2 regions of the Microbispora sp. CSR-4 genome follow, and region 2 is predicted to be linked to the other one. Evidence: predicted binding sites of a transcription regulator. Region 2 holds the regulator's gene; the other holds the start of a gene.
The links. Region 2 encodes LexA, which represses DNA repair genes until DNA is damaged. Its sites were predicted from a motif close to TCGAACANNTGTTCGA; they were not measured.
Positions count from the first base shown of each region.

Region 1: the regulator LexA is predicted to act here: its motif matches at 3,541-3,556, upstream of FLV34_RS21825 (Rv2578c family radical SAM protein).

Region 1 is NZ_VJVX01000029.1:82,688-89,920, reverse strand. Features, by position in the region: gene FLV34_RS21850 (DUF4865 family protein) at 1-33, opposite strand, end outside; gene FLV34_RS21845 (TetR/AcrR family transcriptional regulator) at 62-619, opposite strand; gene FLV34_RS21840 (1-acyl-sn-glycerol-3-phosphate acyltransferase) at 757-1,419, shown strand; gene FLV34_RS21835 (penicillin-binding transpeptidase domain-containing protein) at 1,479-3,101, shown strand; gene FLV34_RS21830 (DUF3040 domain-containing protein) at 3,172-3,429, opposite strand; gene FLV34_RS21825 (Rv2578c family radical SAM protein) at 3,565-4,692, shown strand; gene FLV34_RS21820 (TetR/AcrR family transcriptional regulator) at 4,775-5,425, opposite strand; gene FLV34_RS21815 (CatB-related O-acetyltransferase) at 5,586-6,197, shown strand; gene FLV34_RS21810 (erythromycin esterase family protein) at 6,242-7,233, shown strand, end outside.
Region 2 is NZ_VJVX01000007.1:23,878-31,110, forward strand. Features, by position in the region: gene FLV34_RS08590 (S41 family peptidase) at 1-1,076, shown strand, start outside; gene FLV34_RS42260 (cellulase family glycosylhydrolase) at 1,389-3,050, shown strand; gene FLV34_RS08600 (MalY/PatB family protein) at 3,060-4,154, opposite strand; gene lexA (transcriptional repressor LexA) at 4,243-4,956, opposite strand; gene nrdR (transcriptional regulator NrdR) at 5,394-5,873, shown strand; gene FLV34_RS08615 (vitamin B12-dependent ribonucleotide reductase) at 5,992-7,233, shown strand, end outside.

The sequences.
Region 1 (7,233 bases), on a different contig from region 2:
GTAGCCGGCGGGCAGGGTGATCTCGTACTGCATCGCATACACGGCGGGTCTCTCCGGTGGCTCAGGGGTGGGACAGCAGGGCGAGCACGCCCTCGACGGCCTGGTGGAACGGCTCGGGCGTGCCGGCCGCGCGGGCCAGGACATATCCGCCCTGCAGCACCGCCACGATCGTCGCGGCGGTCGCGCCCGGATCGAGACCGGCGTCGAGCTCGCCCAGGTCGCGTCCCTCGGCCAGCACCTCCGCGAGCCGGTCGCGCAGCCACGCGAACGTCTCCTCCACCGGCCGCCGCAGCGCCGGATCGGCCATGACGTCGGGGTCCTGGGTGAGCCGGCCGATCGGGCAGCCCCGCAGCACCTCCCGCTCGCGCCGCAGGTAGGCCGACACGCGCTCGACGGCCGTGCCCGGGCCGCCCAGGATCTCCTCCACCCCGGCGCGCATCTCCTCCGCCGTACGGGTGATCGCGGCCAGCGCAAGGTCGGGCTTCCCGGAAAAGTGGTGATACATGCTGCCCTGACCGGCTCCCGCCCGCTGCTGGATGGCCCGCGGGCTGGTGCCGACGTAGCCGCGTTCCCAGAGCAGTTCGCGGGTGCTCTCGATCAGGCGGTCCGGTGTGCTCACGCCGTACATACTAGTAGGTACAGAGAACTGTTGGTGAAGCCGTACAAAACATGAGGCGGTGTGTTGCAGGGGTCATACACCTGAGCAGGGGTCGGGGCGGCCTAGGGTATTCCCGTCGGACCGGAGAAGGAGAGGCCGTGCTCTACCCCGCCCTGAAGTTCGTCAGCGTTCCCGTCATGCACGCACTGTGGCGGCCGCGAACGGAAGGACGCGAGCACGTCCCCGCGCACGGGCCCGCGATCCTCGCCTCCAACCACCTGTCCGTGCTCGACTCGTTCTTCATGCCGGCCGTCGTTCCGCGCATGGTGCGGTTCGTGGCGAAGAAGGAGTACTTCACCGGCAACCCCGTCGTGGCGGCGTGGATGCGCGCGATGGGGGCGATGGAGATCGACCGGGAGAACGTCTCCGCCGCCCAGGACATGCTCGACGCCGCGGTGGAGGTGCTGAAGGCGGGCGAGCTGTTCGGCATCTACCCCGAGGGCACCCGCTCCCCCGACGGCCGGCTCTATCGGGGGAAGGTCGGCGTGGCCTGGCTGTCGCTGACCACCGGCGCCCCGGTCGTGCCCGTCGCCATGATCGGCACCGAGAAGGTGCTGCCGCCCGGCACCTCGGTGCCGCGCCTGCACAGCATCGGCGTGCGGTTCGGCGAGCCGATGACCTTCACCGGCGACGCGGGCAACGCCCGCGACCGGCGGAGGGTGACCGACGAGGTCATGGCCGCGATCCAGCGCCTGTCCGGCCAGGAGTACGTCCCCCGGTACGGCGCCAGCGTCAAGGGCTCCGGCGAAGCCGGAGTGTGAACGACGGCGGACCCCGCTAGGCTCTGAACCCGACCGCAGGGCCGTCGTTGGGAGTGCGCGTGCCGCGAGGACGTACCATCGCGATCTCCGCAGCCGTGGCCGTCGTGGTGGCCGGAGCGGCCGCCGGGGGCGCCTACTACGTGTTCCACACGCGCGGCACTCCGCAGGAGACGGCCGCGCGGTTCACCGCGGCCTGGTCGAAGGGCGACCTCGCGGCCATGAAGGCCGAGCTCGCCACGCCCGCCGCGGGCTTCGACGCGGCGTACGCCGAGCTCACCAAGAACCTCGGCGTGGCGAAGGTCACCGTGCGCGACGTGCGGGCCGGCGCGGCGAAGGACGACCGGGCGACCGCCTCCTACACCGCCACCGCCACGGTGAAGAACGTCGGCGACTGGACCTACCAGGGCTCGCTCAAGCTCGTGGTCAAGGACCACTACTGGAAGGTCGACTGGTCGCCGTCCGCGGTCCACCCCGCGCTCGACGGGACCAACCACCTGGCGCTGAAGACGTCGTGGCCGCAGCGGGCCGCCATCACCGACGCCAACGGCGACCGCATCGACGGCGGCGACGTGGGCGGCTCGGTGCAGCAGCTCGTGGGCTTCCTCGACAAGGCGACGGACAAGGACGTCGAGAAGCTGGGCACCGCCTACAAGAAGGGCGACGCCGTGGGCCGCGGCGGCCTGCAGGAGACGTTCCAGAAGCAGCTCGCCGGCACTCCGACCACCGAGATCCAGGTGGTCGGCGACAGCCGTAAGACCCTGCACACCGTCAAGGGCTCCCCCGGCAAGGACCTGCGGACCAGCCTCGACCTGAAGGTGCAGCAGGCCGCAGCGGACGCCGTACGCGATCTGGACAAACCCGCCTCGCTCGTAGCCGTCAGGCCCTCGACGGGCGAGATCCTCGCCGTCGTGAACAACAGGGGCGGCTTCAACCGCGCCCTGGACGGCAAGTACCCCCCGGGATCCACGTTCAAGACGGTCACTGCCGCCGGGCTGCTGGCCGAGGGACTGACGCCGTCGAGCCGGGTGACCTGCCCCAAGGAGGCGGTCGTCGGCGGGCTGAAGATCCGCAACTCCGACCACGAGGCGTTCGGGTCGCTGTCGTTCCTCGACTCCTACGCCCACTCGTGCAACACGACGTTCGCGCCGCTCGCCGCGCAGAAGCTGGGCGCGCGCAAGCTGTACGACATGGCGACGAACCTGGGCTTCAACCGGCCGCTGCGCATCGGCGTCCCGGCGACCCCCGGCAGCATGCCGAAGGCCACCAGCGACGCCGAGCTCGCCGCGGAGGCGTTCGGGCAGGCGAGGATCACCGCGAGCCCGCTGGTGATCGCGACCGTGGCCGCGGCGGTGGCCGACGGCTCCTGGCGGCCGCCCACCCTGGTGCCCTCGCTGCAGCAGAAGACCGCTCCCGAGAAGCTGCCGGACGAGGTCGTCGAGCCCCTGCGGTCGATGATGCGGGCCGTGGTCACCAAGGGCACCGCCCACGGCGCCGGGCTGCCCGCGGGGACCGCGGGCAAGACCGGGACCGCCGAGTTCGGCACCGGGCCCAAGCTCGACTCGCACGCCTGGTTCATGGGCTTCCGCGGCGACCTGGCCTTCGCCGTCGTCGTGGAGGGCGGCGGCATGGGCGGCTCGGTCGCCGCCCCGGTCGCCGCGCACTTCCTCAAGTCCCTGTCCTGATGAGGCCGAGGGCGCACGTCACGTGACGGCCGCATCGAGGTCGCCGCTTCACGGCGCCTCGTGGGCTCCGCTAAACCGGCAGAGCGGCGGCGTCGTGCCGCAGAGCCATGACCAGCAGGGTCGCGATCAACGTGGCGATGAGCAACCAGCTCACCGCGATGATCACGGTGGAGCGGCCCGGCAGGCGGCGGCCCGTGCCTCGCCCCTGCCGTCCGCGCTCCGCACGGTGGTTGAACGACTCGAGCCTGGCCGCAAGCTTCGGGTCCTCATCCGTGAGGTGCCGCTCGATCATCGCCAGCATCCGCTCTTCGTCCTGCGACCAGGCCATCGCGCAACTCTCCCAGAACGCAAGGTATGTGCCGACGTTCTGCCCAACCATGAAGATCGTTAGCCGTTTCCAGGGCCGCGATTTACGACGCGTTGTAAGTTGCGATCTCCATCGAACCTCTGTTCTAATCTGAGGGTGCGGTGGGAAGGGCTGCGGCTCGAAACGGGGGAAGGCGCACAGGGAGAGACGACTCCCCTGTTCGCGCGGTCGGCGGTGACCCGGACCTTCGACACCCCGGAGTTCCGGGGCGTCACCTTCTACGAGATCCACGCACGGTCGATCATCAACCGGGTCCCCTCGGCCAGCCGGGTCCCGTTCGAGTGGACGATCAATCCCTACCGGGGCTGCACCCACGCGTGCACGTACTGCTTCGCCCGCAGGACGCACGAATATCTCGACCTGGACTCCGGGCGGGACTTCGACTCGAAGATCGTCGTGAAGGTCAACGCCCCCGACCTCGTACGGAGGGAACTGGCGGCGCCCCGGTGGGGCGGGCACCCCATCGCCATGGGGACCAACGTCGACTGCTACCAGCGGGCCGAGGGCCGATACCGGCTGATGCCGGGCATCCTCGCGGCGCTGCGGGACGCCCGCAACCCGTTCTCGATCCTCACCAAGGGCTCACTGATCCTGCGCGACCTCGATCTGCTCGCCGAGGCCGCACAGGTGACCGACGTCAGCACGGCCGTCTCGATCGGGTTCACCGACGAGTCGCTGTGGCGGGCCGTCGAGCCGGGCACCCCTTCCCCGCGCAAGCGGCTGGAGGTGTGCGCCACGCTGAACGAGCACGGCATCCCCTGCGGCGTGCTCATGGCGCCGATCCTCCCCTATCTGGGCGACTCCCCGCAGGCGCTGGAGGCCACCGTGCGCCGCATCGCCGAGACCGGCGCGACGCACGTCACGCCGATCGTGCTCCACCTGCGGCCGGGCGCACGCGAGTGGTTCATGGCCTGGCTGTCGCGCGAGCACCCCCGGCTCGTCCCCCGTTACCTGGAGCTGTACGGCCGGGGCGCCTACGCCCCCAAGGCATACCAGGAACGGATCGGCCACGCCGTGCGCGCGCTCGCCCGCAAGTACGGCATCGGCCGGTCGACCCCGCGCGGCGATCAGGCACCAGGAACGGGCGGCGGCGATCGCGCCGCCGAGGCGGGTGGCAACGCCGCGGCCGACGCGGGTGGCGCCCGTTCCTGGCGACGGCCCGGCGAGCGGCCGGCTCCCTCGCCCGCACCCCCCGCGCCGCCCGAACAGCTCACGCTCCTTTAGGCAACCGCTGGCGGTAAGCGGCCGTCGGGGGGATAGGCGGCGGTGCGGCCGCTCCTGCTCGGCCCCGGAGCGGACGGGCCGGTCAGGTGTCACCGGCCGATGGCGGCACGGCGAAGGCACCGGCGGATGCGGCGAGAGCGGCGGTTCTGGCCGCCTGGCCGGGCAGGTCCGGGCCGGGCGGCGTGCGGAGAAGCACCAACTGGTGATACACGGGGGCCGTGGCGGCGATGAGCAGTCGCCGGGCGTCCGTGCCCGGCGGGAGTTCGGCGCGCTCGACTGCCCGGCGGACGATGACCTCGCACCGGGCGTACCGGTCCTCCCAGAGCCGCCGTTGGGCGTGATCGGCCTGCTCGGAGCGGAACGAAGCGGCGATCAGGGCCGCCACGATCGGCGGCTGTGCGGTGAGCGCGTCCTGGATCTCGCGGTTCAGTGCCGCCAGGTCGCCCTCCAGAGAACCAGTGTCCGGGGGCTGCCAGGCGTCGTCGCCCGCCGCGTCCAGGACGTCGGCGAGCAGGCCGCCGACGTCTCCCCAGCGCCGGTACACCGTCGCGCGGTGCACACCCGAGCGGGCGGCGACGGAGTCGACGGTGAGCCCGTCATAACCGTGCTCTCCGAGCTCGGCGAGCACCGCGTCGAGCACCTGCCTGCGGATACGGGCGGTACGGCCGCCGGGGCGGCGCCGGGGCGGCGGCACGGGCCTGGCGCCCTCCGGCTCTGGTGTGGAAGAAGTCATCGCTGGTGGTCCGGTTGCTCAATGGAACGGCGGCATGCAAGGATCTTAACGCACCAACTGTCGCAGTAGTGATGCCATCGACCCTCTTCGAAGCGTTGGCCAGGAAGGAAACGACGCGCGATGCCGGCTGTGCCCCCCCGACCCGACCGTGCTGCATCCGATGCCCGGGCAACCGCGGGTGGTGTTGCTGAAGCCGCTGATCACCTCGCCGCTGATCGAAGTCGGCGAGTTCTCGTACTATGACGACCCGGACGATCCGACCGCGTTCGAGACCCGCAACGTGCTGTACCACTACGGGCCCGAGAAGCTGGTCATCGGGAAGTTCTGCGCTCTGGGTGAGGGCGTGCGGTTCATCATGAACGGTGCCAACCATCGCATGGACGGACCTTCGACGTTCCCGTTCCCGATCATGGGCGGGTCCTGGGCTGAGCACTTCGACCTCATCACGGGCCTGCCCGGACGGGGCGACACGGTGGTGGGCAACGACGTCTGGCTCGGATACCGGTCGATGGTGATGCCCGGTGTGCGCGTCGGCCACGGAGCGATCATCGCCTCCGGCTCGGTCGTCGCGGACGACGTCCCCGACTACGGCATCGCCGCCGGCAACCCCGCCAGGCTCATCCGCCGCCGCTACGGCGACACGGACATCGAGCGCCTCCTCGCGCTGGCCTGGTGGGACTGGCCGCTCCAGCACATCACCGACCACATCCGCACGATCATGTCCGGAAGCATCGACGACCTGGAGAACGCGGCGCCGCTCCCCCACGGATGATCCGGCGCTTCAGAGTTCCAGCACTTCCGAATCGAGTCATCGGCATGCCTGCCTCCACACCCCGCAACCCGTTCGCCGACCTGCTTCGCGCCCATGCCGTCCCGCTCACCCACCTCGACCCGGCGGCGCCGCTCGACGACCTGGAGCCGCTGCGCGACATCATCGGCTATGCGCGCGTCGTCGCGCTCGGCGAGAACTCGCACTTCATCACCGAGTTCTCGCTGCTGCGCCGGCGCATCCTGCGCTTCCTGGCCGAACGCTGCGGCTTCACCGTCCTGGCCTTCGAGTACGGCTTCAGCGAAGGCTTCCCTCTCGACGCCTGGGCCCAGGGCCAGGGGACGGACGACGACCTGGACGCCCGGCTCGCCGCGGCCATTCCTGTGGGAGTCGCGGAGCCGCTGCGCTGGATACGCCGGCACAACGCCACCGCCGAGGTGCCGGTGCGCTTCGCCGGGATCGACGTCCCCGCGGCCGGCGGCTCGCTGCTGCCCGCCCTGACCCCCGTCGCCGACTACCTGCGGCGGATCGACCCCGAGACCCTCCCGCTGGTCCAGCAGGCCATCCGGATCGCCGAGTCGTTCGCCGGAGCGTCCGCCGCCTCGGCCGCGCCGGCCTGGACCCGCTTGGCCGCCGCCGAGCAGGACGCTCTCAGTGCGATCCTGATGCGCCTGCTCATCCGGTTCCGTGCCGTCGAGGTGCTGTACGTCTCCCGCGGCGACCGGCGAAGTTACGAGATCGCTCTGCGCCGGATCGAGGCCGCCTGCCACGCCGACTACGGCTTTCGTGCCATGGCCGGGCTGTACGCCGGCACCGGCCTGACCGCCGACACCTCGGCCCGCGACGTCTACATGGCCGGGTCGGTCCTGTGGCACCTGGAGCGCTTCGGCCCCGGCACCCGCATCGTGCTGGCGGCCCACAACGCCCACATTCAGAAGACGCCGGTCTCCTTCGACGGCCACCTCACCGGGCTCCCCATGGGACAGCACCTCCACCGCTGCCTGGCCGATGAATACGTCGCCCTCGCCCTGACCAGCAT
Region 2 (7,233 bases):
CCCTCGTCGAGCGGATCGGCGCCTACTCCGAGCTGATCGACCTGCTCTGGGAGGTCCAGGGCGAGCTGGCCACCTCGCACGCGTACGCGCGGCCCGTCGGCGCGGGCCGCGATCCACGGCGCCGCCAGGGCCTCCTCGGCGCCGATCTCGCCCGGGACGAGAGCGGGGTGTGGCGGATCCGCCGCATCCTGCCGGGGGAGTCCTCCGACCACGAGGCCCGCTCGCCGCTGCTCGCGCCCGGCGTCGCCGTACGCGAGGGCGACGCGATCGTCGCCGTCGGCGGGCGCCCGGTGGACCCGGTACGCGGGCCGCTGGCGCTGCTGTCCGGGATGGCGGGACGGCCCGTGGAGCTGACCGTACGGCCCGGCTCCGGCGGCGAGACCCGCAGGGTCGTCGTCAGGCCGGTCGCCGACGAGACGCGGCTGCGCTACCACGACTGGGTGGCCGGGCGGCGGGCGTTCGTGCGCGAGGCGTCGGGCGGGCGGGTCGGCTACCTACACGTGCCGGACATGATGTCCACCGGCTGGGCGCAGTTCCACCGGGACCTGCGCGCCGAGATGGACCGCGACGCGCTTGTCGTGGACATCCGCGACAACGGCGGCGGTCATGTCTCCGAGCTGGTGCTGGAGAAGCTGCAGCGACGGGTGACCGGGTGGCAGCTCAGCCGGGGATACGAGCCGGGGCGCTACCCCGAGGACGCGCCTCGCGGGCCCGTCGTGGCCGTCACCGACGAGTTCGCCGGATCGGACGGCGACATCGTCAGCGCCGGGATCAAGAACCGCGGCATCGGGCCGCTCGTGGGCACGCGGACCTGGGGCGGCGTGATCGGCATCGACTCGCGCTACTCGCTCGTGGACGGGACCGTCGTCACGCAGCCGCGCTACTCGTTCTGGCTGGAGGGCGAGGGGTGGGGCGTCGAGAACCACGGCGTCGACCCGGACGTCGAGGTCGTCGCGACGCCGCAGGACCTGGTCGCCGGGCGGGATCCGCAGCTGGCGCGGGCGGTGGAGCTGGCCCTGGCGGCGCTCGAGGACAGGCCGCCGGCCGCTCCGCCGGAGCTGCCGCCGCTGCCGTGACGCCGTGCCCCCGTGCCCCCGTACGGTGCCATGGTGCCGTGCGGGGCATGTGCTCGATTGCGTGCACAGCACGGTGCTCGATTGCGTGCACAGCATGGTGCTCGATTGCCTGCGGGGCATGGTGCCGTGACGGGACGTTGACGATGGACTGGCCTTCCGGACAAAATTCCGCCCGAGCCACAAAACCAGTTCATATCGATGTAGGCGTGCGGTCAGGGCATGCCGCGACCACCACCGCTCCGGCGGTGGTCTGGGGTGCGCGCCTGACCGTATGGCTCGCCGTCGGCGTGCGCCCCGCGTGGGAGGCACGTCTTGTACAGACGAATTCTCGGCGGGCTGACGACCGCCGCCGCGGTTGCGGCGACCGTGCTCGTCGTCACCGGGTCACCGGCTAACGCCGCCGGCACGGGCACCGGCTACCTGCACACCAGCGGGAACAAGATCGTCGACAGCACCGGCGCGACGGTCCGGCTGACCGGCATCAACTGGTTCGGCATGGAGACCGACAACAAGACCTTCCACGGGTTGTGGGCGAACAACCCGTGGAAGAGCCAGCTCGACCTCATGGCGAGCCTCGGTTACAACACCATCCGGGTGCCGTTCTCCGACGACGCGCTGAAGCCGGGCGCGCAGGCGACGAGCGTCAACACCTACTCCAACCCCGACCTGATCGGCCTGTCCCCGCTGCAGATCCTCGACAAGGTCGTGGACTACGCGGGCCAGAAGGGCATGCGGATCATCCTCGACCGGCACCGCCCGACCAGCGCGGGCCAGACGGCGCTGTGGTACACCTCCGGCGTCCCCGAGTCGACCTGGATCAACGACTGGAAGTCGCTGGCCCAGCACTACGCGGGCAACCCCACCGTCATCGGGGCCGACCTGCACAACGAGCCGCACGCCGACGGCACCAACCCGAACGCGAAGGGCTCCTGCTGGGGCTGCGGCGACGAGTCGCGCGACTGGCGCCTGGCGGCCGAGCGGGCCGGCAACGCGATCCTGTCCGTGCAGCCCAACTGGCTGATCTTCGTGGAGGGCGTGAGCTGCCCGAGCGGCGGCGAGTCCAACGTCTGGGACAACGACCCCAGCAACGACGAGGACTGCGGCTGGTGGGGCGGCAACCTCACCAAGGCCGGGCAGTATCCGGTGCGGCTCAACGTGGCCAACCGGCTCGTCTACTCGCCCCACGAGTACGCCACCTCGGTCTTCCACCAGAACTGGTTCGACGACCCGTCCTACCCGGCCAACATGCCGGCCATCTGGGACAAGTACTGGGGCTACCTCTACAAGCAGAACATCGCCCCGATCATGGTCGGCGAGTTCGGCACGACGCTCGCCAGCAACATCGACAAGATCTGGCTCCAGGAGCTCATGAAGTACATGGGCACCGGCGTGAACGGCATGTCGTTCACCTACTGGTCGTGGAACCCCAACTCGGGTGACACGGGCGGCATTCTCAAGGACGACTGGGCGACGGTCGACCAGGCCAAGCAGAGCATCATCTCGCCCTACCTGATCCCGCCGACCGGCGGTGGTGGCACCCCGACGCCGCCAGTGTCGCCCTCGCCCTCGGCCTCGCCGTCGGCGTCTCCGACTCGGTCGCCCTCCCCATCGCCGTCTCCCTCGCCGTCTCCCTCCCCGTCGCCGTCCGCGTCTCCCTCGTCGCCGGGCGGGAAGACCTGCACGGCCACGTACAAGGTCGTCAACGAGTATCCCGGCGGCTTCCAGGGCGAGGTCACGGTCAAGGCGGGTTCGTCGGCCATCTCGGGCTGGACCGTGAACTGGTCCTTCCCGAACGGCCAGAGCATCACGCAGCTCTGGAACGGCACGCTCAGCGCGAGCGGGTCCAACGTCACGGTGACGAACATGTCCTACAACGGCACGCTGGGCGCCGGCGCCTCGACCGCGTTCGGCTTCAACGGAAGCTGGTCGGGCAGCAACGGCGTTCCGTCCTCGGTCACCTGTACGGCGAGCTGAGCGGGCGCGTCACGTCAGCACGGCGGCGATCCTCGACAGGATCTCCTCCAGGATCGCCGCCGATGTCGCGAAGTTGAGGCGGGCGAAGGTGTCGCCGCCTCCGTACATCGGGCCCGGGTTGAGCCTGACCCGGGCCTCCCGCTCGACGAACGCCGCCGCGCCGGGCACCCCGAAGTCGAGCCACGCGAGATAGGTGGCCTCGGGAACGCGGTAGCCGACCGACGGGAGCCGCTCGGCGACGAGCCTGCGGTTGCGGTCGAGGATCGCCAGCACCTCCTCCAGCCACGCGTCGCCGTGCCGCCAGGCGGCCACCGTGGCCTCCACCCCGAGCACGCTGGGCGCGCCGAAGATGTGGGCGGGCTGGCGGCCGAGTGCGTCCCTGGCCTCCTTCGCGCCGAGGTGGGCCACCGAGCAGTGCAGTCCGCCCATGTTGAAGGCCTTGCTGGCGGAGGTCAGCGTGACCGTGCGCTCGGGGAGGATCGTGGCGAACGGGATGTGCCGCTTCGGGGCGTACGTCAGGTCGGCGTGGATCTCGTCGGCGATCACCAGCGTGCCGTGCCGATCGGCGTACGCGGCGACGCCTTCGAGCTCCTCACGGGTGAACGAACGGCCCGACGGGTTCTGCGGGTTGACCAGCAGGAGCACACTGACGGGCTCTCCGGGGACCTCGAACCTGCCGTCGGCCGTCAGCGGCATGGGCACCAGGCGGCGGTTCATCCCGGTGATGGTGGTGAGGAAGGGGTCGTAGGCGGGGACGTGCAGTGCCACGGCGTCGCCGGGCTCGGTCAGGACGTGCAGCAGCACCTGGAGAGCCTGGTTGAGGTCGGTGAAGGACCGCACGTGGGCCGGATCGGCCCGCCAGCCGTGCCGCGTCTCCATCCGCTCGGCGAACGCCTCCGCCAGTGGTCCCGCGGTCGGGGTGTCCAGCCAGGCGGGATAGCCGAGGTCCTTGGCGGCGCGTCGCGCTATGGCCTCCGTGACCACGTCGGGCACGGGGAAGTCCATGTCGGCGACCCAGGCGGGGATGACGCCGGGCGCGGCCTGCGCCCACTTGATTCCGTCACGGCCCCGGGCCGCGTCGAGGGAGAGGGAGTCGAGCTTCATCCGACTCACCCTAATTGCCGGTTGACGACCGCCGAAAAGGCGGCCGCCGCGCCCCGCGATCCCGTCGTGCCGCGGGGCGCCGGCGCGGCTACAGCTTGCGAAGGACAGCCGTGACCTTGCCGAGCACGGTGGCCTCGTCGCCCGGGATCGGCTCGTAGTTGGGGTTGTGCGGCACCAGCCACACGTGCCCGTCCTTGCGCTTGAAGGTCTTCACGGTGGCCTCGCCGTCGATCATCGCGGCCACGATGTCGCCGTTGTCGGCGACCGGCTGCTGCCGGACCACGACCCAGTCGCCGTCGGCGATGGCGGCCTCGATCATCGAGTCGCCGGAGACCTGGAGCAGGAACAGCGTGCCCTCGCCCACGAGCTGCTTGGGCAGGGCGAACACGTCCTCGATGCTCTGCTCGGCGAGGATGGGCCCACCGGCCGCGATGCGGCCGACCAGCGGCACGTAGGCCGCGGTGGGCCGGCTGAACCCGGGCTCCTCCTCGGAGGTGGCGTCGGGGTCCACCCACAGCACCGGCTCGCCCGGCAGCCGGACCTCCAGGGCCCGGGGCCGATGGGGATCACGCCGGAGGTAGCCCTTACGCTGGAGCGCCGTGAGCTGGTGCGACACGCTGGAGGTGCTGGTCAGCTGGACCGCTTCCCCGATCTCCCGCATGGACGGCGGATAACCGCGCTGCTGGACCGAGTCGCGGATCACCTCGAGAATCTTCCGCTGCCTGGGGGTGAGGCCAAGCGAGTCGCGCCTGCGAACCGCGAGGTCGCTGACGCCATTCGCCTGCTCACTTCGGTCACTCACGATGCCACCTCTCAATCCGTGTTCCTCGTGTCGCACAGAGCGACCGTACCGCGATTCAAGATCACCGTCAAACAATTGTTCGATATCCAGCGAAATCGCCGATCTCGCCGTCCGCCTTCATCGTACGGGAGTTCGATCGATCCCGTGTTCGATTTCCCCGATCTTCTTCGGCCGCTGTAGGCGCAGGTCAGAAGCCGTGCGAAAAACGGCCGGGAAAAGGCGCGTAAACGGCCTATTCCGCGACGGCCGGGGCGCGTGATGCGGCCGTGACCCGGGGTGCGACACGCGGGCGGAGCAGGGACTTCCTTGCCCAAGGCCGGTTCGACTTGCGTTCAAGGTCGGGCGCTCCTACGGTTGGACCACAACATCTAGTAGTCACACCGGTGTAAGTTCACCACACCTTGTGTTCGGGGATGTGCGTTCAGGGAGGCGATGAAGTGCACTGTCCGTTCTGTCGCCACCCGGACACCCGGGTCGTGGACAGCCGCGCGGCAGAGGACGGGGCGGCGATCCGTCGCCGGCGCACCTGTCCCGAGTGCGGGCGCAGGTTCACCACGCAGGAGACCGTACTGCTGATGGTGAGCAAGCGCAGCGGAGTCACCGAGCCGTTCTCCCGCGAGAAGGTCATCGCCGGCGTGCGGCGGGCCTGTCAGGGGCGCCCGGTCAGCGAGGACTCCCTCGCCCAGCTCGGGCAGCGCGTCGAGGAGAGCATCCGGGGCACGGGCGCGGCCGAGATCGCCTCCCACGAGGTCGGCCTGGCCATCCTGGGCCCGCTCCGCGATCTCGACGAGGTGGCCTACCTGCGCTTCGCGTCGGTCTACCGCAGCTTCGAGACGCTGGCGGACTTCGAGGCGGAGATCGAGCGGCTCCGCGCGGCCCACGGCACCGCAGCCCATGGCACCGGGGGCGAGGAATAAGACGCCTTCCGGGGGACCGGGACGAGGCGGGCGGGGCGCGACGGCGCACCGCGACTATGTGGTTTCAACGAGCGTGGTCCGGAGAAGGGGCTCCATCGGGCCCTGGGAGGGGGAAGTCATGACGGAGACCGTGAGCGGCACGGTGTCGGGTGCGGGGGGTCACCCGGGCAAGCGCCCGCGCAAGGGCCTGAAGATGAAGCGCATCTTCACCACCCCGGGTGTCCACCCGTACGACGAGGTCCGCTGGGAGCGGCGCGACGTCGTGATGACGAACTGGCGGGACGGCTCGGTCAACTTCGAGCAGCACGGCGTGGAGTTCCCGGACTTCTGGTCGGTCAACGCGGCCAACATCGTCACCACCAAGTACTTCCGCGGGGCGGTGGGCACCCCGCAGCGCGAGTCGAGCCTCAAGCAGCTCGTCGACCGGGTCGTGGGCGTCTACACCAGGACCGGCGTCGAGAACGGCTACTTCGCCTCCGACGAGGACGCGGAGATCTTCGACCACGAGCTCAAGCACGCGCTGATCCACCAGGTCTTCAGCTTCAACTCCCCGGTGTGGTTCAACGTCGGCACCCGCTCCCCCCAGCAGGTGAGCGCCTGCTTCATCCTGGCCGTGGACGACACGATGGAGTCGATCCTCGACTGGTACAAGGAAGAGGGCGTCATCTTCAAGGGCGGCTCCGGCTCCGGGGTCAACCTCTCCCGCATCCGCTCGTCCAAGGAACTGCTGTCCAGCGGCGGCACGGCCAGCGGCCCGGTGTCCTTCATGCGCGGCGCCGACGCCTCCGCCGGCACCATCAAGTCGGGCGGCGCCACCCGCCGGGCGGCCAAGATGGTCGTCCTCGACGTGGACCACCCCGACATCGAGGAGTTCATCGAGACCAAGGCGCGCGAAGAGGACAAGATCCGCGCGCTGCGCGACGCCGGGTTCGACATGGACCTCGGCGGCAAGGACATCGTGTCCGTGCAGTACCAGAACGCCAACAACTCGGTGCGGGTCTCCGACGAGTTCATGCGGGCCGTCGAGGCGGGCGACAAGTTCGGCCTGCGGGCCCGGCTGACCGGCGAGGTCATCGAAGAGGTCGAGGCGCGGTCGCTGTTCCGCAAGATGGCCCAGGCCGCCTGGGAGTGCGCCGACCCCGGCCTGCAGTACGACGACACGATCAACGACTGGCACACCTGCCCCGAGACCGGGCGCATCACGGCCAGCAACCCCTGCTCGGAGTACGTCCACCTGGACAACTCCTCGTGCAACCTCGCGTCGATCAACCTGCTGAAGTTCCTGCGCGACGACGACTCCTTCGACGTCGCGACCTTCGTGAAGGTCACCGAGCTGATCATCACCGCGATGGACATCTCG